Regions from separate parts of the Paenibacillus physcomitrellae genome, predicted to be linked through region 2. Evidence: a T-box and tRNA genes for the amino acid it is inferred to sense, from the RefSeq annotation. Region 2 holds a T-box; the other holds one or more tRNA genes.

Region 1 (15,866 bases), 140 kb from region 2:
GATTGACCGAAATTCACACAGACTGCAGTTTCGAAGAAACTGCTTTGATCCTTGAAAACTGGATAACGAAACAACAAATGCGAATTAGAACATTCTTTTTTAGCTGAACTTGTGATCATAGAGAACAAGTGAAGTGCTAACTACAGAGCGAGGCATTTTGGAGGCCATTGATCCTTTGTGAGTCGGTTTCAACCTTGATTCATTTCAATCGAGAAACCGAGGAACAACAGAGCATATGGGCCCAAAATCCGAGCGAATTGGTTAAGCTACTAAGAGCACACGGAGGATGCCTAGGCGCTAGGAGCCGAAGAAGGACGTGGCGAACAACGATAAGGCCTCGGGGAGCTGTAAGCAAGCTTTGATCCGGGGATGTCCGAATGGGGAAACCCGGCTGGTGTAATAGCCAGTCACTCGTAACTGAATACATAGGTTGCGAAGAGGCAGACCAGGGGAACTGAAACATCTAAGTACCTTGAGGAAGAGAAAACAAGTAGTGATTCCGTCAGTAGCGGCGAGCGAACGCGGAAGAGCCTAAACCAAGAGGCTTGCCTCTTGGGGTTGTGGGACGTCTCACATGGAGTTACAAAGGAATAGGGTAGGCGAAGAGGTCTGGAAAGGCCCGCTAGAAGAGGTAAAAGCCCTGTAACCGAAAGTCTATTCCCTCCGAGACGGATCCCGAGTAGTGCGGGGTACGTGAAACCCCGTATGAATCTGCCAGGACCATCTGGTAAGGCTAAATACTCCCTAGTGACCGATAGTGAAGCAGTACCGTGAGGGAAAGGTGAAAAGCACCCCGGAAGGGGAGTGAAAGAGATCCTGAACCCGTGTGCTTACAAGAAGTCAGAGCCCTATGATGAAACTTCGTTTCATCACGGGTGATGGCGTGCCTTTTGTAGAATGAACCGGCGAGTTACGTTCCCGTGCAAGGTTAAGGTGAGAAGCCGTAGCCGTAGCGAAAGCGAGTCTGAATAGGGCGAATAAGTACGTGGGCGTAGACCCGAAACCGTGTGATCTACCCCTGTCCAGGGTGAAGGAGCGGTAACACGCACTGGAGGCCCGAACCCACGAACGTTGAAAAGTTCGGGGATGAGGTGGGGGTAGCGGAGAAATTCCAATCGAACTCGGAGATAGCTGGTTCTCCCCGAAATAGCTTTAGGGCTAGCCTCGGTGGTACAGTCGTGGAGGTAGAGCACTGATTGGGTGCGGGGCCCGCAAGGGTTACCAAGCTCAGTCAAACTCCGAATGCCATAGACTGATTAACCGGGAGTCAGACAGTGAGTGCTAAGATCCATTGTCAAAAGGGAAACAGCCCAGACCATCAGCTAAGGTCCCCAAGTGTGTGTTAAGTGGGAAAGGATGTGGAGTTGCACAGACAACCAGGATGTTGGCTTAGAAGCAGCCACCATTTAAAGAGTGCGTAATAGCTCACTGGTCGAGTGACTCTGCGCCGAAAATGTAACGGGGCTAAACACACCACCGAAGCTATGGCTTGATGCTTGCATCAGGGGTAGGGGAGCGTTGTGTATGCGTTGAAGGTGTATCGTAAGGAGCGCTGGAGAGTACACAAGTGAGAATGCCGGTATGAGTAACGAAAAGATCAGTGAGAATCTGATCCGCCGAAAGCCTAAGGGTTCCTGAGGAAGGTTCGGCCGCTCAGGGTAAGTCGGGACCTAAGGCGAGGCCGACAGGCGTAGTCGAAGGACAACAGGTGGAAATTCCTGTACCACCGTAAACCGCTATGAGCGCTGGGGTGACGCAGCAGGGTAGTGACGCGGACTGATGGATGTCCGTCCAAGCAGTGAGAGGGTAGCAGAGGCAAATCCGTGCTACATAACCTTGGGCTGTGATGGGGAGCGAAAATTGCAGTAGCGAAGGTCATGATCTCACACTGCCAAGAAAAGCCTCTAGCCAGGTGAAGGTGCCCGTACCGTAAACCGACACAGGTAGGCGAGAAGAGAATTCTAAGGCGCGCGGAAGAACTCTCGTTAAGGAACTCGGCAAAATGACCCCGTAACTTCGGGAGAAGGGGTGCCTCGGTAGGGTGAATAGCCCGAGGGGGCCGCAGTGAAAAGGCCCAAGCGACTGTTTAGCAAAAACACAGGTCTGTGCGAAGCCGTAAGGCGAAGTATACGGGCTGACGCCTGCCCGGTGCTGGAAGGTTAAGGGGAGTGGTTAGGGGTAACCCGAAGCTATGAACTGAAGCCCCAGTAAACGGCGGCCGTAACTATAACGGTCCTAAGGTAGCGAAATTCCTTGTCAGGTAAATTCTGACCCGCACGAATGGCGTAACGACTTGGGCGCTGTCTCAGCGAGAGATCCGGTGAAATTTTAATACCTGTGAAGATGCAGGTTACCCGCGACAAGACAGAAAGACCCCATGGAGCTTTACTGCAGCTTGATATTGGACTTTGATACGATTTGTACAGGATAGGTGGGAGCCTAGGAAGAGGGAGCGCAAGCTTCCTTGGATGCGCCGTGGGGATACCACCCTGATCGTATCGGAGTTCTAACCTGGTGCCCTAATCGGGCATGGGGACAGTGTCAGGTGGGCAGTTTGACTGGGGCGGTCGCCTCCTAAAGAGTAACGGAGGCGCCCCAAGGGTCCCTCAGAATGGTTGGAAATCATTCGAAGAGTGCAAAGGCAAAAGGGAGCTTGACTGCGAGACTGACAAGTCGAGCAGGGACGAAAGTCGGGCTTAGTGATCCGGTGGTACCGCATGGAAGGGCCATCGCTCAACGGATAAAAGCTACCCTGGGGATAACAGGCTTATCTCCCCCAAGAGTCCACATCGACGGGGAGGTTTGGCACCTCGATGTCGGCTCATCGCATCCTGGGGCTGAAGTAGGTCCCAAGGGTTGGGCTGTTCGCCCATTAAAGCGGTACGCGAGCTGGGTTCAGAACGTCGTGAGACAGTTCGGTCCCTATCTGTCGTGGGCGTAGGAAATTTGAGAGGAGCTGTCCTTAGTACGAGAGGACCGGGATGGACGCACCGCTGGTGCACCAGTTGTTCCGCCAGGAGCACAGCTGGGTAGCTACGTGCGGAAGGGATAAGCGCTGAAAGCATCTAAGCGTGAAGCCCCCCTCAAGATGAGATTTCCCAACTAGTAAGACCCCTTGACGACGACGAGGTAGATAGGCTGGGGGTGGAAGTGCAGCAATGCATGGAGCTGACCAGTACTAATCGGTCGAGGGCTTATCCAAATAGATCTAATCGCAATTGATTGTTTCGTATCCAGTTTTCAGGTGATCAAGCATCTGAATGTTATATTCCCTGATAGCTCAGTTGGTAGAGCACTCGACTGTTAATCGAGTTGTCACAGGTTCGAGTCCTGTTCGGGGAGCCATATGGAGAGGTGTCCGAGTTGGCCGAAGGAGCACGATTGGAAATCGTGTAGGCGTCACAAGCGTCTCGAGGGTTCGAATCCCTCTCTCTCCGCCATTATAGTCAGGCCCGTTGGTCAAGGGGTTAAGACACCTCCCTTTCACGGAGGTAACAGGGGTTCGAATCCCCTACGGGTCACCATTAACTTCAACAATGAAGTTGACTAACTTGTTATGAATATGATATACTAGATATTGTGTTCAATTTGGAGGCTTAGCTCAGCTGGGAGAGCATCTGCCTTACAAGCAGAGGGTCGGGGGTTCGATCCCCTCAGCCTCCACCATATAACATAATAAATACTTTTTACTGACGCGGGGTGGAGCAGCCCGGTAGCTCGTCGGGCTCATAACCCGAAGGCCGCAGGTTCAAATCCTGCCCCCGCAATAATCCCTTTAAGGGATCAAATGCAAGACCTTAGGCTGTGGAACCGTGGTGTAGAGGCCTAACATGCCTGCCTGTCACGCAGGAGATCGCGGGTTCGAATCCCGTCGGTTCCGCCATGTTTTTGGCTCGGTAGCTCAGTCGGTAGAGCAGAGGACTGAAAATCCTCGTGTCGGCGGTTCGATTCCGTCCCGAGCCACCATTTTTACAATTGAATAAGCCGTTGTAGCTCAACTGGTAGAGCAACTGACTTGTAATCAGTAGGTTGGGGGTTCAAGTCCTCTCGACGGCACCATTTACTGTGGAGGCTTAGCGAAGTGGCCAAACGCATCAGACTGTAAATCTGCTCCCTTACGGGTTCGGTGGTTCGAATCCATCAGCCTCCACCAGTTTATATAGGGGCATAGTTTAAAGGTAGAACAAAGGTCTCCAAAACCTTTGGTGTGGGTTCAATTCCTGCTGCCCCTGCCATATTTTTATAACTGAATAGGAAAGTTTTTATGGCGGTCGTGGCGAAGGGGTTAACGCACCGGATTGTGGCTCCGGCATTCGTGGGTTCAAGTCCCATCGATCGCCCCATTATTAACTTTTCAGAAATTTTGGGGATTAGCCAAGCGGTAAGGCAACGGACTTTGACTCCGTCATGCATAGGTTCGAATCCTATATCCCCAGCCATTTCGCGGACGTGGCTCAGCGGTAGAGCATCGCCTTGCCAAGGCGAGGGTCGCGGGTTCGATTCCCGTCGTCCGCTCCATTATTTTGGCGCCATAGCCAAGTGGTAAGGCACAGCTCTGCAAAAGCTTTATCCCCAGTTCGAGTCTGGGTGGCGCCTCCAGTATTTTTAAGTTGTATATAATATGTGCCCTTAGCTCAGCTGGATAGAGCGTTTGACTACGAATCAAAAGGTCAGGAGTTCGAATCTCTTAGGGCACGCCATATATACTTCATACTTTAATAAGCCGGTGTGGCGGAATTGGCAGACGCGCGCGACTCAAAATCGTGAGGGAAACCGTGGGGGTTCGAGTCCCTTCACCGGCATTAATTCTAAGAAGCCTTGAAATCTATTAAAGATTTCAAGGCTTCTTTCGTATATTCATAATATAGATAAGGTGGCCTTTCAAGGAGGCTGCTAACACTCTTGGAGTTTGAGCAGGAATAGATAGCATTTATCATAAAATACTGGTGGTCCCGGTTATTGGTTAGCTTAGCATCCAACCACCTTGGAAAGCATTAGAGGATGTTATCAAGTTCTTTGGTACATATGTTTTTTTATAAATTCTATGGTGTTACGGTGTTATAGTATTTATGATGTTTATGGTGTCTATGATTCCTGTGGCATTAATGGTGTCTATAGTGTTAATGGTGCAATATGGTGTATCTATGATGCTAGGATACATACGGTGATTCCTGCTGTTCAGGATGTCTCTATGATGCTTATGTTGTCTATATACCTCGTATCTATCCGTACTATTGTGCCTTGCAGTGTGTATCGCGCCTTGTCGAGCCCATCGTGCCACAGCGAGTGGTCTATTGTTGCTATCGTGCAGAGTATGGACGGGGACGTCTCTTTCAAAGTCTTTGGTGCGCGCTTTGGGTACGATTGGCGCCGGCGGCTGCAGAATTAGTGATTAAGTTTTTAATGGGCTTATGGTTAAACTTAATAAAGCTTGTTAAGTAAGTATTAAGCTTAATGCGATCACTGTACGGGCCCGAGAGATAGGAAAAAAGCGGATGAGCCTGGAATTGTTCGAACTATGATTCGGATTAAAAAGATAATTTAAATATTTGGGTTGTAATGTAAACGCTTTTATGTTACCCTTTAGAACTATAAAAACGTTTTTATTTTGAGGTGAAAACTTTGGCAAGGATAACTATAAAAGATGTAGCCCGCGAAGCAGGAGTTTCCATCTCAACGGTCTCTAATGCATTGAATGATGTAGATGTACTTAATCCTGAAACGAAAATGCACGTACTTCAGGTAGCACAACGATTGAATTACGTCCCTAATCTCAATGGCAAGCTGCTAAAGTCAGGAAAAACACATATGATCGGATTCTTTACGACAAGTGTGACGGGACCTTACTTTTACAAGCTGGTAGAAACGATGGCACGGGAATGTGACCGCTACGGATACGGGCTTAATGTCTTCGTTACCCGGGATAAGCAGGTTATCATGAATAATATATTAGGCAGCCGGGTTGACGGAGTGATTATTTACGAAGAATTGCGGATAGATGAGAACGATATTGCTGTTATGAAGAAAGATAAAGTCAAAGCTGTTTTTCTGGATCGCGAGATTGAGGATGACACTATGGGCAGTATTATCTTCGATTCTTATATCGCCGGCTATGAGGCTACGAAATACTTGATCAGCTTGGGCCATAAGCATATTGCTTATATCTCCGGGGTTGAAACGATGTTTGACAGTGAGCAGCGGAAGGAAGGATACCTGGCTGCGCTTAAGGAATATCAGCTGCCAATCAAAGAGGAATATATTTTGCAGGGATATTTTGAAGAAGAAAGCACTTATAATGCCATTAAGTCTTTTATCTATCAACATTCTGAACAACTGCCGGACGCCTTTCTAGCAGGGAATGACTTGAGTGCTATCGGATGTATTAAAGCTCTTGAGAATCATGGTTATGAGGTGCCTGCCCAGGTTAGTGTGGTAGGGTTTGACGATATCGATATTGCTCCTTATTTCTCACCTCCACTGACGACAGTAAGGAATCAGATTGCGAGACAGGGGATTCTGGCGATTGAACAGCTGATCCGGATGATTGAGAAGAAGGAACAGGGACACAGCCAAAGGCTAAAGGGTGAGCTTGTTGTCAGAGGCAGCAGTCAGGTCAAGCTTCAGTAAAAATAAAATGGGCTGAACGAGTTGGATTCGGACAGGAGGAGGGAGTTTTAGGGGTTTTTTACATCAAAATAAAAACGTTTTTATCGAAAATGGTTCACTAATCAACAAGGTAAGAGCCTGGAGGGGAGAAGAGAATATGGCCAAATTAGCGGTGACAGAGCCGGTCAACGGCAAACCGAACGAGAAAACAACGATGGGGCAAAAAATCAAGGAATTTGCTGTAGATTTCTGGAGACAACGGGAACTGCAGTCGATGATCATTCCAGGCATTATTTTTATGATTATCTTTTGTTACATTCCTATTTATGGTCTGACTATTGCCTTTAAAAGCTATACGGTCATCGATACGCTGGATTCGGCTCCATGGGTGGGCCTGGAGAATTTCAAGATTATTATGTCCGACCAATATTTTTGGGACGCTGTAGTCAACACTTTGGCAATCAGCTTTCTGAAATTAGGTATTGGGTTCATCATTCCTATTATTTTGGCGATTATGATCTACGAATTGAGTTTCACACGCATGAAGAAATTTGTTCAGACGGTATCCTATTTGCCGCACTTTCTGTCTTGGATCGTACTTGGCGGCATGATGATCAACTGGTTCTCGACAACAGGGCTTTTTAATCAGATCCTGCTGGATCTAGGGATTATTTCAAAGGGCCAGAACATTTTGCTGGATCCGGGCAAATACTGGTGGATCGCCACTTTATCGGATATCTGGAAAGAAGCAGGCTGGGGAACAATCCTGTATCTCGCTATCATGGCCAAAATTGACCCTACCTACTATGAAGCTGCGAAGATCGATGGGGCAAGCCGAATTCGGCAAATCTGGAATATTACGCTCCCTAACATGAGATCCATCATCAGTTTAAACCTGATCTTGACTGTAAGCGGTTTATTGGGATCGAATTTGGACCAAACCTTGGTACTGATGAATTCGCAGAACCGGGAAACGGCGGAAGTCATCAACTCTTACGTATATCGTATGGGCTTGACGCAAGGGGATTTCTCGTACGCTACCGCTGTAGGTCTGGGCGTTTCCATTGTTTCCGTCATTCTGCTTGTCACAGCTAATAAAGTCACCAGTAAGCTGAACGATAATCAATCTGTTCTATAAGAGGAGGCATTTTCATGAATCGAAAGGCGATTAGAGAAGATTTAAACAGCCGCGTCTTTAATGCCTTCAATATAACGCTGCTTGTTATCATTACCCTTGTTATTATTATCCCTTTGTGGAATGTCATTATTTCCTCATTGAGTTCAGGGCAAGCGCTGGCAGAAGGTGGATTTATATTCTGGAGCCCAGAGTTTTCTTTGGAAAATTATCGTGCGGTATTCCAGGACGACAGCATTTGGCAGGCCTTTTTTATCTCGGTGTCCAAGACGGTGCTTGGCGTCGCCACCCACGTTTTCTTCTGTGCGATGATCGGTTACGCGCTTAGTAAACAAAATCTGCGTGGCCGCAAATTGTATGTCGCCATGGGCGTCATCACCATGTTTTTCTCAGGCGGTATGATCCCGATTTACCTGTTGATTAAGTCCTTGGGACTGTTAAACACCTTCTGGGTGTACATCATTCCTGCTCTCTTTAGTTATTACGATGTAGTTATCCTGATGAACTTCTTTCGGAATGTGCCGGATGCGCTTGAGGAATCGGCGAAAATCGACGGTGCAGGCGAGTGGCGCATTTTCCTGAAGATTTTTATACCTTTGTCCATGCCGGCTATGGCTACAATCGCCTTGTTTAATGGCGTCGGCCAATGGAACGATTTCTTGACTACCAAGCTGTACATTACAGATCAGGCCTTATACCCGCTGCAGATGAAGCTGTACGAGATCATTGTGCAGTCCCAGACGCAGTCGATGCAAAATGCTAGCTCGGCCGTGATCGAAACCACCACTAAAGGGGTTCAACTTGCGACAATCGTAATTACTACTCTGCCGATTGTTGTAATTTATCCATTGCTTCAAAGGTACTTTATCTCTGGCATTATGATGGGGGCGGTGAAGGAATAAAAGCATTCTGTACACTGAAACATGGAGTCTAGTCCAAGGGGTAAACGCTTTGATAAAAAAGGGAGGTAAACAAACATGATAAAGATGAGTAAAGTATTGCGGAAAAAAGGGGTTTCGCTGGGTGCCGTTCTGCTGGCAATCATGCTGACAATCACTGCCTGCGGTTCCGGAGGCGGAGGAGGTTCCAAGAGCGCTGCTCTTCCGGATCTGGATGGCCGCTATACACCGGACCCATCGACACCGGCATGGAAGCTTGATACGAAGAAGGAAACAACCGATCTGACCTGGTACGTTAATGCGGACTGGTGGAATACAGACTTCGGTAAAGATACAGTAACCAAAAAGATTAAAGAGGATTTGAATATCAACATTAAATTCATCACCGGTGACGATACAAAACTGAATACCTTCTTCGCCGGCGGAGATATGCCTGACATTATTACGGTCTTTGATTCCAATTCAGCCGTTGCGCAGAAAGCTTCCACATGGGCGCTGCCGCTTAACGATCTGGCCGAGAAATATGATCCATATTTCAACCAGGTAGCTGCTAAGGATACAATGAACTGGTTCCAGCAGAAAGACGGCAAAACGTACGGATACCCCGACTACTCCAATACGCAGGCCGATTATGACAGCGGTACCATTCCGGCAAAAACAGCCTTTATTATTCGCCAGGACGTGTATGAGGCAATCGGCAAACCTAGTATGAAAACACCGGAAGAATTTGAAAGTGCTATGGAGAAGATCAAAAGCCAGTTCCCGCAATTGATTCCGTTTGGCTTTAACTCGATTGGAACAGGTACAGGTTCGCTGGGCGATGTGCTTCAGGATTACCTGGGCGTGCCGCTGGAAGACAAAGACGGCAAGTTCTATAACCGCAACCTGGATGAAGATTACTTGACCTGGTTGAAAACGCTTAACACCGTTTACCGTAACGGCGATATCAGTGATGACAGCTTTGCCGATGACGGTACGGCTTTTGAAGAGAAAGTTAAATCCGGTAAATATGCAACGATCATGCTCGACGGTGTGCCACAGCAAGGCGGCAACCTGCAGACGTTTATGACCAACAACCCTGAGGATAAATACATCGCGGTCGATGGACCACAAAGCACGGTTGGCAACCAGCCAACGCTGAACCAATCGGGTATTACAGGCTGGATGATCAACTACATCACGAAAAAAGCTAAAGACCCAGCCAAAGCGATCCAAGTCTTTACTTATTTGCTGAGTGACGAAGGCCAGGCATTGGTGAACTTCGGTATTGAAGGCGAAACGTACAAGAAAAATTCGGACGGAACGGTAGAATTCCTGCCGGCTGTTAAAGAGCTGCAGTTGACTAACTCCGACAAGTTCAAAAAGGACTACCGGATGGGCGAATTCATTTTCTTCGGACACGACCGTTATAAAGCCCTTAACAAAGACTCCTCTCCTGAGGCGATCAAGCAAATGCAGGAATGGGGCAATGGCAAGCTGAAACCGCATTTCATTCTGGAAAATATCAACCCGGATCAAGGTACGGCGGAGGCACGTTCGTTGTCCGCAATTGACACAACTTGGAATACTACGCTGGTTAGTCTGATCAGATCTAAGACGGATGATGATTTCAATAAAACGCTGGATGCTTACAAGAAATTCCTGGATGATAACAACTGGAGCAAAATTGTAGACATTCGCAGCGAGAAAATGCAGGCTAACAGAGAGAAACTGGGAATCAAGTAATGAGCTAAATGGAGAAGGGCCTTGAAAAGGGCTCTTCTTTACCCTAATTTGTGCTTAACTCTAATTCGAGCATCAGGAGGCGACTTCATGTCCGAGCTATTGATTTACCAGTCCAAAGGAGAAGGCGAACTGTTCATTCAGCAATCCGCGGTGCAGCTGGCGAGCCGTTCTAAACCGGATGGAGAAAAGGTTACTGTAACTTTGGATGAGAAAGAAACCTTTCAGGAGATAGATGGATTCGGAGCATCCTTTACGGATTCGGCCGCTTATCTGATTCATCAAATTCTGGATGAAGGGCAGCAGGCGGAGGTTATGACCCGTTTGTTTGACCCGTCGGAAGGCATAGGATTGTCTGTATTACGAAATCCAATGGGAGCTTCGGACTACGCCAGATCCATTTACAGCTATAATGATAGGCCTGAAGGCGAGACCGATCCGGAGCTGGAGCATTTCTCCATTGCCCATGATGAAGGAGATATTATTCCTCTGCTGCACAAAGCCAGGAAGCTGAACCCTGAAGTGAAGTTATTTGCTTCACCGTGGAGCGCACCCGCCTGGATGAAGACCAGCGGTTCGATGAAAACAGGAGAACTGAAGAAAGAATATTATCCGGCTTTTGCCGAATATTTTGCGCGCTATATCCAAGCTTATAAAGATAAAGGTCTTGATATTTACGCGGTAACACCGCAAAATGAACCGCTTTATGAGCCAAGCCATTATCCAAGCATGAAGATGTTGGCCGAGGCGCAGGCCGAATTTGTTAGAGATCATTTGAAGCCTGCATTCGTCAGTCATGGACTCCATACCAAAATTCTTTGTTATGATCATAACTGGGATCGTCCCGATTATCCAACGACCGTGTTCGAGCAAGCGATGGAGCAGGTGGATGGTGTAGCTTGGCACTGGTACGGCGGGAAACCGTCGGCGCAAAGCGAAGTGTTCGAGAAATTCCCGGGCAAGGAAGTGCATTTCACGGAAGGCTCCGGCGGGGAATGGATTCCTCCTTTCGAACAAGCTTTTAGCAACGTGATGCGTACGGGAATTGAGATTCTGCGCAACCATAGCAAATCCTTTATTCTGTGGAATATGGCGCTGGATGAGCAAAATGGACCCACGGTCCCGGGATTTGGCAACAGCACATGCCGGGGAATCGTGCAGGTTAACCAGCAGACGCGAGAGCTTGTTTATACTTTGGATTATTATGCTTTGGCTCATTTCAGCAAAATCATTCGTCCGGGCGCTTTGCGAATCGCCTCTGAATCGAGTGAGGAAGCGATCCGTTCCGTAGCTTTTGTGAATAAGGATGCCTCCAAGGCTGTCGTTCTCTTCAATGACAGTGAGCAGGAAGAGACGGTTAGCTTAAAACTTAAGGGAGACGATGTGATCGCTTTCCCTATGCCGGCCAAAAGCGCCATCTCCATTCAAATTCCAGCCAGCTATTGATGGATCTTGGATAGAGGCTATGGATTTTGAAGCATTTTGAATCATAAGATAGATAAGTTAAAAACGCTGCATGGAGCCTATGAGGTTCTGTGCAGCGTTTTTGTATTTGCATGAAATGCAAAGCAGGAATAGATCAGATGGAGTGGAGAATAGACCTCTCATCATAAAACAAGCACCACCGTATACCGGCCAAACCGTTTAAAAATAAGGCCGCTGCTTGCTGGCGGAAGTGGGTCGCCTTCGTCAAAAATGTAAGCAGCTTGTTGAGCCTTGTGAAAGAAAGGAGTCCCAAACCGGTATCTTCCAAACGAAGACACTTGCTGAAAGTCTTGGCCGGGATTGGCATAGACCACACTTTTTATAAAGTCGGCTGTCCGGGTCTTTTCGTAAAAAAGCACATAAATATAAGGCATGTTAATTCTGTTTGTGATATAAATCGTACCCGGCGTCGAGGCGGAGGCAAAATCAATCGCATCACCTAAATGGTTGGCAAAAACAGTGCTGATTTGTTTCGGATAATCCCGGAAATAGACAGCTGCGAACGCTGAAAAGTAAATAAGAAATGCGGCTGCGCAAAGAATGCTTAACCCTTTCTTTATTCGGTGAAAGAACAGGACACCCCCGCAGATTAACAAGATAATCGGGTAAAATATAACATTAACCCGGTTAATATTTACCTCTATGATGAGAACCATCAGAACAGCAGAGCCCAGCCACAACAGGATGATGGCTTGAAGAGGCTCTCGGTTGCTGCGCAAAGCCCAGATGGATGCAATCAGACCGAGCAAAGCAAATGGAAGGCCAATAGGATATGCATACCCGAACGGTGAGATTGAATTCCAAGGCAAACCATCACTGCCCGACAGCAGAAGGGATATAAAGCTGTGTATATGCTCCCTTGCCGAGAGAAGGAAATGTCCATCGCTAAAAGTGGTAACGGTTTCAACGCGCGGCACAGTCAATCTGGGTATGGACAATAACGGAGTAATGATAGAAGGCAGATTCAGCCAGTTGATTAACAGAAATAATAGAATAGGTAAGCCTATTATGATAAACAGCAGGAAATTCAGCAGCAGCATTCTTAGGCTAAGCTGTTTGCGTTTGAACAACAAGAAGGCGATCAGAGTGAGGAACACCGGAACGAAGAAATAAGCTGTTCCATAAGCATACAGCGATATGGCCATAACAGTCGTAAAAGCATAGAACCAACGCGGCGACTGAAGCGCTTTTACCAGGCAGTAAACGGCAAACAAAACCAGAGTAGGGAACAAATTAGACTCCAAAGCCCATCTGGACATCATGATGTGCCAGGGATTTATAGCTATAAGCAGCATGGCGACCGGAGCTGCGGCTTGGGAACGGAAGAGATGCCGGGCAAGCAGGCAGAACACGGGCATGGCAGCAATGCCAGCCAACACGCCCAGCAGCCTTACAGACAGCGGAGTAAGACCCATAACCGCGATAAATGGCATGGATAAATAAGCATATAAGGCGTTCTGACCGCTTCCCCACGCAATTAAATGGACAGGCATAGGCATGCTGTTGCGGTCGATTCCATAATGAAGAATGGAAAAGGCATCATATCCGATAGAGGCTTCGTCCTGATTCAGCCCCGGAGGAATCGAGCCTAGCTGCAGAATCCGCAGGAGGACGCCAAGAACAAAAAATAATAGTGTATAACGGTGTTGTTGGCAAAAAGTATAGGCTTGAGATAATCCCCGCATCTTCCTTCACCCCTCCTTCCGGCAGTAAAATTCCCTTAGTTCGATAGAGAAGAATGGTAAGGACCCGGACGTAGATTCACTGGGAGCGTTCACCAGATCGTAAATCCCCCGATTCATAGAGAATAGGGGCCTCAGGCTGCGGCCAAGTTTCTCCTATCCCTGCCGCAGACAAGTCGGTCCACCTTGCAGGGTTATATTTCCTGAGGCACCCATGTCCCTTGCTGGAACGCCTCTCTTACCCCTCAGTTGCTGTAAAGCGGACCAGACCGGCTGAAGGAACGGCTATTTCATGCAGGCCTTTTGTCCAATTCCACGTTTGGGACTGCAGGGTTTGACCGCAGCAATCGAGAACCTCCATACGGCAGGTGATGGCTGAAAGGGAAGAACGGACGACCAATCGGTCTCCGGCTGTTCCGTTAACCACGATAAGCTGCTCAAAAGGGTCCTCGATGTTCACAATGGAATTGGCGTATACGGCAATAATCTGTTTGCCTCCGTTACGAGCTGAGACGAGAGGATACAGCAGTTCCGGATAGTCCGGGCGGAGTTCTCCTTCCAGGAGAACATCGCGGTGCTCCCTGCAGAATGCGGTCCAGAAGCGGAGCATACTCAGGTGCTGACTCCCGATCTGGTCCAGACGCACGGAAATTTGGGGAACGGAAAATAGAATATGGATCATTTGCATAGCCGCATTCGCAACCGAATCGCGGTGATTAAACATGATCATATCGGAATGAACGGCAGTACGGCCTGATAGTAAACGCAGATCCAGCGTGCGTACCCGATTTTGGATGAAATCGTTAGGGCAGTCGCTGGCGCGGAACATATTGCCGTACTTTCGCATCAGCGGACCAATATAGGTCTGCCGGAATTCGATCAGGATATCCGGCTTGATAGCTCTAAGCCGCTCCATCACATCAGTCATTAAGCGGTCAATAGCCTCCGGTACAGAAACGTCATCCTGTCCTGGATGCCCTGTGCTGCAGGCTGCGTGGTTTGAACTGTCATTCAGCCGGAAGCTGTCAACGAAGTCGAGCTTGAGCCCGTCAATGTTCCAATCCCTTACGGCCTGTTCATAGATCTGAATTAAATATTCTCTTACCTCCGGATAACGCGGGTCGAGTACGCCGGCATTCAGCTTCTCGTCAACGCTCAAGAGCTTGTCGGCAAATCGCCCCCAGGCCTTGCTGTTCCGCCCGATAAAGGGAACGGAATACCAGAGCATAAATTTCATGCCAAGCTGGTGAATGCTGGCGACATGTGCTTTCATGTCCGGAATTTTTGCGCTGCAAACCTCCCAGTCCCCGGTATAGGCATATCCCCGCTGATTATCTTCGGTTTGCCAGCCGTCATCGACAATGATCGTATCGCAGCCGATCTCTTTGGCGAGCCGGGCTTCCCGTTCCAGTTCCTCAGCCATTACTTCCTGATGAAACGAATACCAGGTGGAATACATCGGGTTCCAGGCTGTTTCAGGAACGTGGGCGGGTTGGAAGCCGGGCTGCTGTTCCCACCATTCGGTAACTCCTTTGAGCGCTTCATAGTAAGGAAGATCCCTGCAGTCCATACGAAGAGTGGCTGTATATTCATTCGAGCCCCGATTTGGCACTGGCGTTTCAAACAGCGTGATGGAACAGGTGAAGGAGGAGTCCTCCTCGCGGAGGCCGGCTTTAAGAGTTACCTCATTCAGAGCCTCTGTAAAAGCAAAGGTCAGCCGGTTTCGCCCTTCGTGGCTGAACAAGGAAACGACAGGAGCCAGCGATGTATTGCGGGACTGGAATCCTTCGTTCCAATCGATTTGAAAGGCTTTATTCCGGTCGGTGCCGGGATGCCACATGGAGTGGATATCGATGGCGGGGTAGGACCATTCCAGCCGGCAGACCGGAGGCTGTTCATCGCTCTGAGCGGTCAAATGGACATGAACCAGCCACAAACCTTCCTCAAGAGATTCGATTCTTTGGGAAACGGTAAAAAAGTTATCGGTGTTCTGAAACGATACGGTGGGATAAGAGTGAGTAAGCAAACTTTTCATAATGCCTCCTGATGATATCCATTTATTTTGTTCGTTTAGAGTATATATTTTACGAAACGTATAGTAAACAAAAATGCCGAAAAAACCATAAAAATTATATTTTCATAAAGATAAACGTTATAAAATATTTTGTAAGCGATTCAAAATAGGGGTATTGTCGAGAAATTTGATCTATGTTATATTGAAAACGCAATGATACTTCGATTTGTTTAGTAAACAAAAAGCGGATTTGATTGGCAAATTCTCGGCAACATTATAAAATAACAGTGAGGGGTGTTTCCCAAATATGAAGTGAAAAGGTG
Region 2 (15,866 bases):
GAGGGCAAGGATCCGAAGGAGCCGAAAGCACCTAAAGACTTCAAAGACTCTAAGGATGCCAAAGACTCCAAGGACTCCAAGGACTCTAAAGAGCGCGAGCAGCTGGTGAACAAGGAACATCGGGAACCGAAAGCGCAGCGCGAACGGACGCCCCAGTCCCGCCAGCCGGAGGCCGAAGAGAGCAGTAAAGAGTAATAAAGACCCGTAAAGACCAGGATGTTTAACGTGGCTCGGACGGACGAACCAGCCTTTAAAGCTGTAAATGGGGCCGGGCTGTAAATATAGTCGTAAAGACAGAAACTTCTGGCGAAATGGGTCGCCTGAAAAGTGATCTGATTGTAACCAATCAGCCTTAACAAAAAATAAAACAAGCAGGCTCAAAGCGGATCGCTTTAGGCCTGCTTGTTTGTCTTTTTCTAAGACTATAGAGGTTAATCAAGAAAAGCGTTGCGCACCCGTTCCCAGAACGGGAATGGGCGGTAGCGGACGAAGCTGATCTTCTGACGGGCCACCCGGCATTTGACGGACAACAGATCATTCAAATGCAGGCTGATATGGTCCAGCGTGATGGTCAGGTTCTGTTCCTTGCGGGAATAAATATCGCAGTGATGGTGTTTGGGCAGCACCAGTGCCGACCCCATCGTCCGGAATACCCGGTTATTGATCGATGCAATTTCGGCAATTTGCAGCGCTTCGATGGTAGGATGCAGCATGGCTCCGCCGAGACTTTTGTTGTAAGCGGTGCTCCCTGACGGAGTAGAGATGCAAATCCCGTCGCCCCTGAACATTTCAAACATCTGGTCATTGATGTCTACCTGGGCGACAAGCGTCCCATCAGTGCCTTTAAGCGTAAATTCATTTAAGCAGATATAAGATAAGGTACCGGATTTCTTCGTAATTTCAACTTCCAGCAGGGGATAGTTCACGATTCGCGGCTTCATAGTGCCCGGAGCGCCTTTACCGCCCATCAGCGCAACCAGTTCCGGCAGTTCGTCCGCTTTCCAGTCGGCGTAGAAGCCGAGATGCCCGGTATGCACACCTACGAAAGCTATAGAGGGGATCCGGTCAATAAACGTATGAAAAGCATGCAGCATAGTTCCGTCTCCCCCGATAGAGACAACAATTTCCGGTGATTTGGCATCCAGCTCAAACCCGTGCTCTCCGCCAAGTTTGTGGAACTGTTCGGCCAGCTCAACCGAAAGGCTGTCTCCGCGGTCTAGAACGTAGTATCTCAAGTGAAAAAGCTCCTTTACCCGGGTGTGATGTATTCGTACATATTCCTTCGCCTAACATTATACCTTAAATGGACATGAATTCGTAACAATTTAGCAAGCGGTTATTTGCCAATCCGATAATAATCAATAACGTCCACAAAAACAATATCAGGATTGGATGATACCGATGCCTTTATTTTGGACAAAAATAAACAAAAAAAGGCCGCCAAATAACAAGCGGACCTTTATTGAGAGCCGAACATCCAGAGCCTTAGGTTCTGTGGGTTCGGCGTTTGGCGCTCCATTTCTGAATGAGAATGGCTAAAATAGATAAAATAAGCATGACCGCAAGCCCTTCCATGCCATAAGTGAAATTGCCCGCGCTCGCCCGCCAGGCATAGGAATGGGAAGTGCTGGAGGCGAATGCCGAAGCCCCCTGTTCCGGTCCAAAGAACGGCCAGATCAGCAGAAGCAAAGCAGCGGATAGAACCGCATGAATGGAACGGGCTGCCAGAAAAGGCAAATAACGCAGATCCGTTGCGTTCAAAATGCTGGCCACCTGGGCATGGACGGACAATCCCCCCCAGGACAAAATAAACACCGCTGCAGCGGCTTTAAAGGCGAGAGGGATTCCTTCTGATGCGGCGGCCGCATTTTTGGCCCCAAGCGTCACTTCAAACAGCCCGCTCATGAAAGGCTCCGCCAAAGCCGAAGGCAGGCCCAGCGCCGGCAGAAGGCCGCGAAGGATTTCGTACAGGAAATCCATCACGCCGGAAGCAGTGAGCACCTCGAGGAAGACGGAGAAAAACACAACCAGCCCCCCGACTACAGTCATTAAGCGGAGGGAAGTTGTGATCGCCTGACTGAGCAGCTCTCCGAGCTCCCGTCCGTCTGCCATGCGGGCTTCATGCATCGCCAGCAGGGCTGCTTTAAGGCGGGAAGGGCGGGGGGTTACCGGACCGGCAGCAGCCGTCTCCGTTTCTGAGGACTCATTAGCAGCGGAACCTGCTGCGAGTTCGCTCTTCTGCATAATCGGCCCGGCGTCATGACGGCCGTAGAACTGCATGATCAGGCCGATGATCACCGATCCGCCGTAATGGGCAAGCGCCAGCACCCCAGCCATCTGGGGGCTGTGAAAGAACCCGACAGAAACCGCACCGATCAGGAAGATCGGATCGGAGGAAGTCGTGAAGGACACCAGCCGTTCGCCTTCGACCCGGCTGATCAGGTTCTGTTCCCGCAGCTTCACGGTCAGCCGGGCGCTTACAGGATAACCGGCTGCAAACCCCATAGCCGCGACAAAACCGCCGCTTCCGGGAATACGGAATGCGGGCTTCATAAGAGGGTCGAGCAGCTTGCCCAGGAAATGAACGATGCCGAAGCCCAGCAGCATCTCGGAAATGACAAAAAAGGGAAACAGCGAAGGGAACAGCACGTCCCACCAGATGGACAGCCCTCTGACCGCGGCGTCCCAGGAGGATTGGGGGAAGGCCAGCATAAGCATACAAATGGCGATGAGCGCCAGCAGGATGAATGGTAGTCCAAGTCTGGAAATCTGCACCTTTAAACGCCTCCACCAGCATGTTTTTTATTTCGATCTTCCTTAGTTTTATGAAAGCAATAGGACAAACAGTACAAAAAAATCAAGAAAGCGCTTGCTAAATGGCTGATTTTTTAATCGCAGTATGCTAGAATGGACAATATAAAGCATCGCGATCTCTTATGATTCCAACAAATCCTGATGAGCGGAGTGATGTATATGAGTTTGGTAGCAGGTTTACTCGTATGTGCGTTTGTATATGTCATACGCGCCTCTCTAGTCCGTTCAGGTGAAGAGGATTGGCGCAGTTATTGAGATGAATAATCAAGAGGGTATTTTAGAGCGCTGGCTAGCGCTCTTTTTTTTGCGTAAAGAGGTTATAAATCTCGAAAATTCTCCTGTACAGAGAGCCGCGGAAGGTCTTTGTTTCGTTTGAGAGACTTTCGGGACATGGCCCGCGCTTTATAGGGGGATTTTGTCTGTACAGGGGCGTTTTTCGCCGAATTCTTTGCTATAATACAAAATAAAAGTTCAGGAAGGTGGTGATGTCGGCATGAACCTAGAACAGGGACAAACCTTGTATGAAAGATTGGGCGGCGCGGAGACGATCCGCAGACTGGTGGAGGCTTTTTATCCTCGAGTGCAGCGGAACCCGCTGTTAGGACCTCTTTTTCCGGAAAATATTGATCCCGTCCTGGAGAAGCAGTATATGTTTCTGAGCCAGTTCTTTGGCGGTCCATCGCTGTATTCCGATGCTCACGGCCACCCGATGATGCGTGCCCGTCATCTGCCGTTTCCGGTAACGCCCGAACGGGCGGAGGCTTGGCTCGCCTGCATGGGAGAAGCCCTGACGGAAGTTGGCATTGAGGAGCCGCTCCGCAGCTTTGTGCTTCAGCGCTTGTCGGGCCCGGCCATGCATTTTGTAAACACCCCGTCATCTCAAGAATAACACAGCAATTTGGCTCCAGAGCCGGAAAGAGGGAACAGGCCATGCAACTTGAGCCTCTGTATACGACTAAAGCGACATGTCTTATGTGTGAACAGGAATTTACGACTTCCCGGGTACGCCCGAGCTTCAAGCGGGCCATTCGCACGGATACCGATTTCTGCGGTTATTATCAGAATGAAAATCCTGATTTCTACGTTGTGAAGGTGTGTCCGCACTGCGGGTTTGCTTTTACTGAAAATTTCAGGGAGCGAATCAGCGACAAACAGAAAATTGATTTCAACAACACCATTGGCGGGCGTATGCATCCGCGTGATTTCGGAGGTCAACGGGATTGGGAAGCTTCACTGGAGAGCTACAAGCTGGCTTTGCTGTGCGCGCAGTCTATCGATGAAAAGGAACGGCTGATTGCCAGCCTTCTGCAGCATATCGCTTGGTTGTATCGTTATAAGGAAAATACGGAGCAAGAAATCCGTTTCTTAAAGTATAGTCTGGAGTCTTACATCAAGGTATATGAGGTGGAAGGCGCTGGTGCAAACGATGCCCGGCTGATGTATCTGATCGGCGAGCTTAACCGCAGAACGGGTAATTTCCCTGAAGCCGTCCGCTGGTTCTCCCGCGTCATTAATGACCAGAAGATTATGGATGCGGCAATGATTCGCGCCTCGCGCGAGCAGTGGGCCCTTTTGCGGGAACAGATGCTGGCAGCCAAACATGAACTGCCTGAGGAAATGCAAAAATAAACCGCCGGCGTTTGCCGGCGGTATAAGCTGGGAATATGACGGCATTTGCAGGGCGGTCACCGGATAACGGTGTCGGTTAACAGATAATCGTCATCACTGTCCAGGACAGTCACCCTATGGAAACAGCAGGGGAAGACGAGCAGTTTCTTTTTCCCCTCACGAACGCTGAGCACTTCCTTTGGTTTCATGGGAAGCAGGACATTGTTCTTTCCGCAGAAAGGACATTCGGGTACATAAACATCACCCATTGAAATATCATAAGGCAGCGCTTTGTTGAATGGAATCATTGATCTTCTTGTTTATCCTTTGAGGCTTCTTCTTTGGCGAGTTCGGCCAGCTTCTGCATCAAAATATGCTGCGGCATATGCATGAGCTGTTCAATCGGAACATGTAATTTCTCGGCCAGCTTAACAGCTGTATCCGCGGATATTTGTAAAGGTCTCATCAGTATTGCCTCCTTCGTGCCCTTTGCGCGGGATATACCTATAGTTATACACTCTGTTACACGGAAGTATCAACCTATCTAACTGGGAAAGGATGTTTACGAAGATGAGTAATTTGAAGCAACCTGTGAGTCTGACCTGGGATTTGGAGTCTGTTTTTCCGGGAGGATCGGAATCAGCTGAATTTTTGGCCCACCTGAACACTGTAGAGAAGGGGGTTCAGGAGCTTGAGCAATTTGTAAAGCAATGGAAGGCGCCTGGGACGCTGGAGGAAACCCGATCTTTTGACGGGTTTATCGACAAGCTGCAGAACATATTCGCCAAAGCCGGTCAGGCAGGAAGTTTTGTCAGCTGTCTTACCGCCCAGAATACGGCTGACAAGAAAGCCATTCAGCTGACTGACAAAGTCACTTCGCATAGAGCGCGACTGAGCGCTGTTCTCGCTCAATTTGAAAGCTTGCTGCGGGCCACTTCGGATCAAGTTTTTGCCGGCTGGATTGCCCGTGAGGAGATCGCTCCGATTGCCTTCTCCTTGAATGAAACCCGCGAGAAAGCCAAAGACAAGCTTTCTCCAGAGCTTGAGAGCCTGGTCCTTGATCTGGCCATCGACGGCTATCACGGCTGGGGCGAGCATTATGACACGATCGTCAGCAAATTCAGTCTGCCTTTCGTGAACGAGAACGGAGAAACGATAAATTTGTCCGCCGGACAAGCTCATAACAAACTTCATGATCCGGATCGCAGCGTTCGTAATACGGTATTTGCCAAGTGGGAGGAGAAGTGGGCTGAGCTAGGCGATTACGGTGCCGATACGCTGAACAGGCTTGCAGGCTTCCGTCTCAAGCTGTACAACAAACGCGGCTGGGATGATGTGCTGAAAGAACCTCTTGCTTACAACCGGATGACCCGTCAGACGCTGGATGCCATGTGGCAGGCGATTACGGAAGCGAAACCGGTATTCGTAAAATATCTGGAGCGCAAGGCCAAACTGATGGGCGTAGAGAAGCTGGGCTGGGCGGACGTAGAAGCTCCTCTGACGCTGGGCACTCAGAGTGTGGACAACATTCCTTATGGAGAGGCGGCCGAGCTGATTGTGAAGGAATTTGGCGGCTTCAGTCCCAAGCTGGCGGATTTCGCTACCCATGCTTTTAACAGCAGCTGGGTGGAAGCGGAGGATCGTCCCGGCAAACGTCCCGGCGGCTTCTGCACAACTTTGTCGGAGAGCAAAGAAACTCGCATTTTCATGACCTTCGGCGGTACTGCCTCGAACGTCTCCACCCTTGCGCATGAGCTGGGTCATGCTTACCACTCCTTCCTGCTGAAGGACATGCCTTTGTTCAGCCGGAATTATGCGATGAACGTGGCTGAGACGGCCTCTACCTTTGCAGAGAACATTTTGTCTTCAGCACAGGTTGGCCGGGCGGAAAGCCGAGAAGAGAAGCTGATGCTGCTCGAAGAGAAGGTTCAGCGCAGCGTGGCTTTCTTCATGAACATCCATGCCCGCTTCCTGTTTGAAACCCGTTTCTACGAGAAACGCAAAGAGGGGCTGCTGAGCGCGGAAGAGCTGTCTGTGCTAATGGAGGAGGCCCAGAAGGAGGCGTTCTGCGGAGCGCTCGCTTCTTACCATCCACATTTCTGGTTGTCCAAACTGCATTTCTATATTACGGGTGTTCCTTTCTATAATTTCCCGTATACGTTTGGTTTCTTGTTCAGCAACGGCATATATGCCCGCGCCAAAGCGGAAGGTCCAACTTTCGCAGCTAAATATGACGCGCTTCTGGAAGATACAGGCCGTATGACGGTTGAAGATCTGGCCAAGAAACATCTAAATGTAGATTTGGCTGCGCCGGATTTCTGGCGGGAGGCTGTCGGTGTTTCGGTAGCGGATGTCGAGCAGTTCCTCGAAATGACCGAGGGAATGAATTGAATGAAATGAAACGGTCCTTCGGGGCCGTTTTTTTTGTAGCTTTTTTCTGTAGTTATTTTGTACTGATTCCCATGTTGGCACGCATTTTCTCTTGTGCAAATTCTGTCGCTGCATTGTTGCTTTACCTCTATCTCTGTCGAACAAATGGCGATAAACACGAATTATATTTGGTCCAATAGGAATAATTACCCAAATATGTACCATATTTCTGTTAAACCATCGGATAATAGAATATAATGTTGCATAAGCCCTAAATTTAGGGAAATAACCAATGTTGAGGGAGTGGGGAAACTGAAGACAGAGCAGCTTTCATTAGCCAGACAGCTTGATCTAGTATTCAAGGAATTGGAGTCTGAATTAGGCGGATTGACCTCCGGGACCGTCTTTATCCAAATCCGCAATAATGTGGTGGGTAAATTCGGTATCAGGCATAACCCCATAGCCGGAAGGAATGGTCAACTGTCCGGAGAAGGCGGAGGATTAAATGCGGTGCAGCTCAGCTCTTTCAGAAATATGGCAATCGAAGCTCTGAAATTCAAGAATTCGTGGACGCATGGAGAAATCAGCTATGAATTTGCGTTAAGACAAGGAACCATAGTTGTGGATGCCACATTAGAATCAAACTATAATATGGCGAATCTGATGATTCGTTATCCGAGAACAAACAGTCATACATACGGAGCATTCGGAGAAATGAAGGATTTATCTTAAAGCACATGATAAGTTTGAACATGGAGTTTGACATAAGAAGAGGGTAGAGGTACAGGTTTAACGGATTCGTATAAACGGATTCGGAATAAACAAATTAGGTAAAATAAGAAACAGACGGTATACCGGAAGGCATACCGTCTGTTGTTTCAGTGAAATATAAGAAAAGTATAAGCCTCACAATACCTTTATTCTTATATTTCAGTGCAGAAACGCTGCCGCCTTATCGGGCGGCAAAGCGTTGTCTACTCGTACTATAAGGAATAGCGGTTTACATGGAAGATTTACCCGACAAAGATTGTTCCGCCAATTGTACCAAACGCTTTGTGATATAGCCCCCGAGGGAACCAGTTTCACGGGAAGTGTAGTTACCGTAGTAACCGTCTGCTGGAATTTGTACGCCCAGTTCTTGTGCAGCTTCCATTTTCAATTGTTGAAGAGCTGCAGTTGCTTGAGGAACAACCAAGTTGTTGCTGCTGCGTCCTTGTGCCATGTTTGTCACCTCCTTCGTTCGTTGTGAGGTTAGTATGAGCCGTAGGACGGAAAATATGCGCACAAGTTTTCAAATAATCAGCATCCAATTCCTTCCTGTAAAATCAACGATTTATCCTCCCGGAAACAAGGTTCGCAAGCTAGGGAGGACAACAACAAAAACCCGCGCAGAGCGCGGGTTTCAGTACAAATGGCAGCTATTAAACTTAGCAGCTTAGCATCAGCCAAGCGGATCTTTGTTTGTTTAGTTGTTTAGCTCGGATAGATCATTTGAAGATTTAATTGCAGTTCCAGCTTTTCTTCCGGTTTGATCTCAATCAGGCCGCTTTCCTCATGAGGGATGTCCAGATTAGGCGCATCCGGCAGCCAGGTATAAGGCTCAATGCACAGAAACTGGTCGGCTTCGCCTTTCGTATAGAGAACCCAATGTTTGAAATAGGCCGGATCGGCGGAATATTTCAGGCCATATCCGTCTTTGCGCATCAGCAGTGCTTCAGCAGGCTTGCCGCCGATTTGCAGCGGCGTATCAAAGTTAGTGCCTTTCAGGTTCAGCTTGTCGTTCAGAGCTTCCAATTCTCCCAGAGGAGCTGTTTCGCCTGTCGTGATAATTTCCTCATCCGTCATGTACAACTTGCTGACCGGAAGCTTCAAATCCCAATTGTCAGGTTCTCCGTCGATCAGGAACCAGGTGTGAAGGCCCAAGCCAAACGGAGCTGCATGTTCACCCAAATTGGTGATCCGGAACGTTTGAGTAAGCGATGCGCCTTGAAGTCGCAAAGTCATTTCCAGCTTAAGTGGAACGGGATACTGGCGCATCCAGTTCGGATCGTCGGTCGTTATAAATTCCGTAGTGACGGAGCAGCCGTCTTCATCTTCTTCAATATCGCTGACACACCAGCTTTGCGTACGATGAAGGCCATGAATATGGTTGTCGTTAGCGGTATTTTGATCAAACTGATACGTTTGTCCCGCATAGGAGAATCGGCCTCTGCGAATTCTTCCCGGCGGAATGAGCAAAGGGATACCGAAATGGTAAGGCTTCTGCAGGTAAAAGTCTAGTTCGCTTTCCTCCGGCCGGCGCAATACCTCGCGCTGCTGTACCAGGTCTCTTACCCCGATAATGTTGTTGCCGAGTCTGGGCAGCAGCGTGACTTCAAGTTCGTGGCTATGTAAAATGTACGTGTCGTAACCATTCCATTGCCCTTTGGTCACTTTTTTCATATCTTTGCTCCTTTTCCCAAATAAAGATTCTGAAACGGGTTAAACTAATCATAACATTTTTGGCTCTGCCCGTAAAAATCGATTTGACTTGCCGGGTACTGCCGGATATGATGAACTATATCAAATTCATTTCTAACACAAAGTGATGACGGGGACAAGTAAACGCGTATAAATTCCTTGCAGAAAGCCGGTGGGTGATGCGAACCGGCGGAAAGTATGCGGCGAATGGACCCCTGAGCTTCGGGAGGAACGGAAGGCCTCTAGGCCCCAAGTATTTCCGAACGTTTATCCGCGTTAAGGATTTAAGGCCGATGTTCGGTTCCGCAGCTTACGGGCGGACTTTGTCGGCGAATTAGGGTGGTACCACGGTCTCACGTCCCTTGCGGATGTGAGGCCTTTTTGATTTTCGGGAGCAATGAACATTTGAAATAAAATAATTAAACGCTTAAGGAGGCCATTTAACCATGAAAACCGTATTTTCTGGCATTCAGCCGAGCGGCAAGCTCACCCTCGGCAATTACATTGGCGCGATTAAAAATTTTGTAAGTCTGCAGCATGAGCACCAGTGCAACTTTGTTGTTGTCGATATGCACGCGATTACCGTGGCCCAGGACCCGGCCGCGCTGCGGGAGCAATCTGAATCCGTGGCTACTCTGTACATTGCGGCGGGCATTGACCCGTCCAAATCCAATGTTTATATGCAGTCCCACCTGCCTCAGCATGCCGAGCTCGGATGGCTGCTGACGACGCTCACCTCGATGGGTGAGCTGGAACGGATGACGCAGTTCAAGGACAAATCCGCAGGCAAAGAGACTGTTGGAGCCGGCTTGTTCGTCTATCCATCGTTGATGGCTGCGGACATTCTCTTGTTTAACGCTGATCTGGTTCCGGTAGGTGAGGATCAGAAGCAGCATTTGGAGCTGACCCGCGACCTTGCAGGGCGTTTCAATCACCGGTTCGGCGAGTTCTTCAAGCTGCCTGAGCCGTATATTCCAGAAGTGGGCGCGCGGATTATGTCTCTGGACGATGCATCCAAGAAGATGAGCAAAAGCAATCCGAATGAAGGCAGCTACATCGCGCTGCTGGACCCGCCGGATGTGATCCGCAAGAAGATCAGCCGCGCCACGACCGACTCGGGCCGTGAAGTCAAATTTGATCCGGCCAATAAACCGGAGGTCAGCAACCTGATCGGCATTTACAGCCAGCTGTCAGGTTTGTCGATCGCTGAAGTTGAGCAGCGTTACGAAGGCCAGATGTACGGCCCGTTCAAGAAAGATCTGGCCGAAGTCATTGTCTCTGTGTTGGAGCCGCTGCAGCAGCGGTATCATGACATCCGCCAGTCCGGCGAGATTCGCGAAATTCTGCGCCAGGGCGCAGAACGGGCGGAGGCTGTGGCTGCAAAGAACCTGAAGGAAATCCAGCATTTGATGGGATTTTTGCCTAGAGGCTGAATTTTGGCCTGATCGGGATTCAGGCTAAAACGGTTTCATAACGGCTTCAAGAAAGAAACGAGGGGGCGCCGCTTGCGGCGCCTTTTTTTGATGCGGCCTAAATAACGGTAAAGCAAAAACTAGAGTTGCATGAACGGGTCTATTTTCCTTAGGAGAATGGGCATATTATAGAGATAATAGGACGGACGGCATGCCTTCCGTCACGAAATTGTCAAACAAAAAACACCTTTTTGCCAACAGATTTAAACATGATTCGTGATTGATATGATAAAGTTTATAGAAGAGGTTGTTTTAGAACTATTTTTTTGTCGTTTGAAATGACCATTTGTTGCAATTTAATATTTAGGAGGCAGTAAAATGGGCAAACCATTAAGATATGAAGCGGGAAGGGATTCCGCAGCTTTGTCCGTAAACTCCGCACCGGAATCGGAGTCGGCAACGTGGCGCGATTTTGTCGCTTTGACTAAACCTGGCATTATTCGTTCCAACCTGATTGCGACCTTTGCGGGTTATTGGCTGGGCGCGCATTGGCATATCGACATCGTCAAGCTGATCATCACGATGATCGGTACGGCTCTGGTTATGGCCGGGGCTTGCGTATTCAATAACTATTATGACCGGGAAATGGACACCAAAATGGAGCGTACACAAAACCGTGCGCTGCCGCTTGGCAAGCTTTCCCCAAGAACGGTGCTGATCTATGCCGGTATTCTGAGCGCGGTGGGACTTGTCTTACTGTTCCTGTTCTCCGGGGGTTTGGCCGGTTTGTTCGGCATCGTGGGTATGCTCGTATACGGCGTAGTTTATACGATCTGGCTGAAACGTTCCTCTACCTGGAGCACCTCGATCGGCGCGATTTCGGGAGCGATGCCGCCGGTAATCGGTTATGTCGCCGCTTCCGGCCAAGTTGATCTTGGCGCCTGGATGATCTTCGCGATTCTCTTTCTGTGGCAGCCGCCTCACTTCTGGGCTTTGGCGATCCGCAGAGTCGAGGAATACCGGGCCGCAGGTTTCCCTGTACTTCCGGTTGTTAAAGGCGTTGAACGCACCAAAATTCAAATGATTCCATACATTGCGCTGCTGCTGCCGATTCCATACCTTATGTATGCGAACGACATCACCGGCATCTGGTTCCTGATCATCGGCACGGCGCTGTCGGCCATCTGGCTGATTATGGCGCTTGTAGGCTTCATGAAGCAGGACGTGGAGAAATGGTCGAAACGGGTATTTATTTTCTCGATCAACTACCTGACTCTGAGCCTGATCGTAATGTTCCTGGATACAGTTCATAAATAAGCTTGATTGGTGATTGGTGACAACAAGAAAGACGCACCTTCGGCATGCCGAAGGTGCGTCTGTTTTTTTACATTTAATACAGTTGGTATTCATGTCCGGATGATTTTCGTTCTATTCCAGTTCGGGCAATGCCGGGGGATACAGAATGTATTCTTCAAGTCCTGCTTTCTCCAGCTGGGCAATCACATATTCATCGGGAGTGCCCTCGACACCGGCGTACCCGCGCCTTGTGTATATTTGTTCGGCGTCCGGGAAGGCGTCTCTCAGGATCGCCCTGATCTTTTTCCCGGAGGAATCATTATCCATAAACAGGTAAATCTCATCGTTCCTGGCCTGTTTGCGGAGCTGTTCCAGCTTGAGGCTGCTCATGGAGCCAAAGGTGCACAGAATGTTGATGTCCTCTTTGAGCAGCCGGCGCAGCTTGCTGCGGTCATTTTTACCTTCGACAATAATGGTAATCTCCGCCATGTCATCACCTCGCTGCCTATAGTGTAAACGCAATCCCCCTTTTCATGCAAAGGACGGTCACAGTCAGCGTGGTCAGCTGAATTTCGGCCAGCCATAAGCCTTTCATTCAGTCAACCGGAATAGGCTGTTTAGGCATGCGGCGAGTGGGCGGCAGCGCGATCAGCAGCAGCATAAGCACAATGAACGCCAGGAAATACGGAGAGAAGCTCAAGTGAAGCTGACCGGCGACAATCGGCCCAACGAAGGAGCCCAGCGACATGGCGATCGACTGGAATGAAAAAACGCTGCCCATCCGTTCGCCGCCGCTTACTTCAATAAATAAAGAAGAGATTGCCGGGAAAATAATTCCCTTGGACATCCCCATCACAAACAGTACCACAGGCATCGGGATTTTCTCAGGCATCGTTAAGCCGTAAAAGCACAACGCCAGCAGCAGAATACCTGCCAAAGCTCTCAGATAAGGGGATAATCGATGCAGGAAAAGCATACTCAGCGTCACCAGCGAGCCGAGACTCAGGATGGAGAAATAAATGCCCGTATGCAAAATGCCTTCCGAAGTTCCGCCGTCATGGAGGGGAAGCTCGAAAAACAAAATGCCCTGCGAACAGGCCACGCCAAGCGGCAGCAGGTAATAAATGAGCGGCACGCCGGGAAGCAGGCTGGAGTTGTCCGCTGAAGCCGCGTTCGCTCTTGAGATTTCAAGCTGCATCTCCACCGCTTTGCCGCGGATGGTGAACAAGGCGAGCAGGCCAGCTGAAATCAGGATCCAGCCAAGCGATTGGAAAGTCAGGGAGAAGCCGGCAAGCTTCACCAGAAAAGCCCCGACGGCAGGTGACAGCACTGAAGCCAGCGTATGGGTAACGCCGTGTCCGGCCATCAGCTTGCCTTGGGTTACCGCATCCTTGGAAAGGGAAGCCAGCAGCGCCAGACAAGCCGGAGACAAAAAGGCGAGAACAAACCCACTGATTGAACGGAGAACCAGCAGCTGCCAGGGCGCTGTGACGTGAGCCTGCAGCAGCAGGATGACCCCGGCTGCAATCAAACTGAAGACGACATAACGTTTACTTCCGTGTTTATCCACCCCTTGTCCGGCGATCAGGTTGCCGGGCAAATGGGTCAGCGCGTAGATGCCCATCATCCAGCCGATAAAGGCGGGAGCCGCTCCCAGCGACACTGCAAAAGGCGTTAGAATCGGATATTGGGCATGCAGGTCAAAGAAAGCAATGAACATAAAGAAATAAAGCCCTATAGCGATTTTCATGGTGTCCCTCCTAAAAGTTTTGTGAAGCTTAGCTGCTCCGAATCATCTTCGCAACAAAACTCGCATCGGAAGCATACGCTTGGTTTTGTGAAGCTCGGCTGCTCCTCTTTTTCTAATCCGTTCGTGAAAGTGGGCCATGCTCTACTTGTACGCCCTGGTCTGCGAAGTTATGCCAATTTTGAAATACAGACGAAAGAGCGTTTTGTCCCCGCCAGGGTTAAGCTGGGCTAGTATTTGGCGATCATGTATAATGGATAGTGCATCTATGGCACTAGCGAAAGAGATCAGGTTCGCCAATTTAGATACAGGGGTGTTGGAACACATGAGTTTTCAAGATTTGGATTATCAGGTATGGGTTGATTATTTTAAACAGAATTGGCTGATTATCGTGGTCGGCCTGGTCGCTTTATTTCTGGTGGCTAATCTGGTCAAAACCGTGATCAAATGGGTACTGATTATTGCAATTGCAGCTTTTCTGATCGTATACAGCGGCATTACGCTGAACGATATCGGCAAGGCGGTTTCTACGGTCAAGGACCAGACGATGAGCACCATGCAGTCCGAAGCCCTAAATTTGATGAAAAATGAGGCCAAGGAAGCTAAATTCACGCAAAACGCGGATGGTTCCTTCAGCATTACGACACCGAATCTGGAAGTGACCGGTGAAAGCAGCAGCGACAAGGTAAAGGTATGGCTGCACGGAGTGTCTCTCGGGGAATGGAGCCGCGGCGATACGCTTGAAGCATTTATTCAGGAAGCTAAACGCAGCAGCGGCCAATAATCACAAAAATTAACATCGGAAAGGAGGGTCCCGCGTGACCATACTTCAACAGCTGCAGGGATATAATCTGGTTAATCTCATTCTTATCCTCGTCATCGCGGGCTCTATCCTGCAGGGCGTGCTGAGGGGAACTTCCAAATCGGCGGGCAGATTGCTGTCGCTAGTCGGAGGCGGAATTATGACCGCGCTCAGTCTGGCGGCTTCCATCCCGCTGACCGCTTATCTTTCACCAAAGGTGCAGCAGTGGCTGACGGATCACGCTCAAACGCCGGATCGTGAGCTGAGCGGTGCCGAGCAGGTCGTTTACACGCTGGCCGGGGCGATCCGGGAGTTCCAGCTTGTCCGTTATGTCCTTGTTTTCTTCATCTGCTATTGGCTGATCCGCTTTGTGCTGGGTCTGCTGGGCATGTTCCTGCCCGGTATGAAGTGGATCGGTGGACTAGGGAGGAAAGAGCTTCGCTCCGGCTTAACGAGCCGCCTGTTCGGCGGGATCATCGGAGCGGTGATCGGAGCGTTCCGCGGGATTGTCCTGATCGCGCTGCTGTTTGTGATCGTCTCCCTCTTCCCGAATAGCGGGTTCAGCAAATACGTCGAAGCTTCGCCCGTCTACCGGCAGGGAGCCGAAGTTATTCTGGAGCCGCTCTCCGGCAAACTGATTAAAGGCAAGCTCCCGGTTTTGACTCAGGACGTGCAGAATGAGCTGAACGGTATTTTTGAACGGAAATATGAAGTGATCGACGCCCGGATTCCCGACGACATTGACGCAGCAGCTGCGCAAATTGTAGAGGGGGCCGATTCCGACCGTGAGAAAGCAGAGAAGCTTTATAACTGGATTGGGACCCGGATTCAGTACGACTATGACAAGGTTGAGGCTTACGAGAAATATAATGACTGGCATGAGCAAACGCCCGAAATGACCTTTAAGACGCGCAAAGGCGTCTGCATCGACTACGCCCGTCTGTATGCCGTAATGGCCCGCTCACAAGGCTTGGATGTGAAAGTCATTACCGGACTTGGATATGACGGTCAGGGCGGCTATGGCTCCCATGCCTGGAACGAGGTCTATGTAGACAACACATGGATTCCATTAGATTCGACGTGGGCAAAGAGCGGCAACTGGTTCGATCCCCCGAAATTTGCGGAAACGCATGTTCAGCAGAAGGTGCTGGGATAAAGTTTTGAATTGAAGGTTAATCTTACTCTCATCGCACACAGCGAGCTGGGCTTCCTTGAGAAGGAAGCCCAGCTGTTTTTGTATAACCAGTCATCGGCTCAGCAGAGTCCTTGCGTACGAAGTCGGCTGTAATCTACCATGATGGAGCAGATAATTTACAGGACGTCCCCCTGACTATTTAGCTGGAATTTGTGTTAAAAT

What was found. The T-box of region 2 lies ahead of trpS (tryptophan--tRNA ligase). A T-box ahead of a tRNA ligase gene usually reads a tRNA of that ligase, here a tRNA-Trp.
Region 1: it encodes a tRNA-Trp, which carries the amino acid that the T-box ahead of trpS (tryptophan--tRNA ligase) is inferred to sense. The anticodon was not compared.

The regions. Positions count from the first base shown of each region.
Region 1 covers NZ_CP022584.1:2,296,255-2,312,120, reverse strand. Annotated here, with positions in the region: rRNA gene CBE73_RS10485 (23S ribosomal RNA) at 260-3,202, shown strand; tRNA gene CBE73_RS10480 (tRNA-Asn) at 3,270-3,345, shown strand; tRNA gene CBE73_RS10475 (tRNA-Ser) at 3,349-3,440, shown strand; tRNA gene CBE73_RS10470 (tRNA-Glu) at 3,450-3,524, shown strand; tRNA gene CBE73_RS10465 (tRNA-Val) at 3,591-3,666, shown strand; tRNA gene CBE73_RS10460 (tRNA-Met) at 3,694-3,767, shown strand; tRNA gene CBE73_RS10455 (tRNA-Asp) at 3,807-3,883, shown strand; tRNA gene CBE73_RS10450 (tRNA-Phe) at 3,891-3,966, shown strand; tRNA gene CBE73_RS10445 (tRNA-Thr) at 3,984-4,059, shown strand; tRNA gene CBE73_RS10440 (tRNA-Tyr) at 4,068-4,153, shown strand; tRNA gene CBE73_RS10435 (tRNA-Trp) at 4,162-4,235, shown strand; tRNA gene CBE73_RS10430 (tRNA-His) at 4,268-4,343, shown strand; tRNA gene CBE73_RS10425 (tRNA-Gln) at 4,365-4,439, shown strand; tRNA gene CBE73_RS10420 (tRNA-Gly) at 4,444-4,518, shown strand; tRNA gene CBE73_RS10415 (tRNA-Cys) at 4,526-4,599, shown strand; tRNA gene CBE73_RS10410 (tRNA-Arg) at 4,624-4,700, shown strand; tRNA gene CBE73_RS10405 (tRNA-Leu) at 4,723-4,802, shown strand; gene CBE73_RS10400 (LacI family DNA-binding transcriptional regulator) at 5,623-6,627, shown strand; gene CBE73_RS10395 (ABC transporter permease) at 6,764-7,744, shown strand; gene CBE73_RS10390 (carbohydrate ABC transporter permease) at 7,759-8,643, shown strand; gene CBE73_RS10385 (type 2 periplasmic-binding domain-containing protein) at 8,728-10,365, shown strand; gene CBE73_RS10380 (glycoside hydrolase family 30 protein) at 10,453-11,808, shown strand; gene CBE73_RS10375 (glycosyltransferase family 39 protein) at 11,970-13,532, opposite strand; gene CBE73_RS10370 (glycoside hydrolase family 36 protein) at 13,768-15,564, opposite strand.
Region 2 covers NZ_CP022584.1:2,154,510-2,170,375, reverse strand. Annotated here, with positions in the region: gene CBE73_RS09830 (YutD family protein) at 1-195, shown strand, start outside; gene CBE73_RS09825 (NAD kinase) at 432-1,235, opposite strand; gene ylbJ (sporulation integral membrane protein YlbJ) at 1,486-2,718, opposite strand; gene CBE73_RS09815 (globin domain-containing protein) at 3,308-3,703, shown strand; gene CBE73_RS09810 (DUF2225 domain-containing protein) at 3,745-4,443, shown strand; gene CBE73_RS09805 (hypothetical protein) at 4,500-4,730, opposite strand; gene CBE73_RS09800 (YycC family protein) at 4,727-4,888, opposite strand; gene CBE73_RS09795 (M3 family oligoendopeptidase) at 4,993-6,813, shown strand; gene CBE73_RS09790 (O-methyltransferase) at 7,105-7,524, shown strand; gene CBE73_RS09785 (alpha/beta-type small acid-soluble spore protein) at 7,793-8,014, opposite strand; gene CBE73_RS09780 (aldose 1-epimerase) at 8,266-9,234, opposite strand; T-box leader at 9,371-9,618, shown strand; gene trpS (tryptophan--tRNA ligase) at 9,699-10,685, shown strand; gene cyoE (heme o synthase) at 11,043-11,981, shown strand; gene CBE73_RS09765 (toprim domain-containing protein) at 12,093-12,449, opposite strand; gene CBE73_RS09760 (MFS transporter) at 12,556-13,710, opposite strand; gene CBE73_RS09755 (hypothetical protein) at 14,033-14,491, shown strand; gene CBE73_RS09750 (transglutaminase domain-containing protein) at 14,526-15,665, shown strand.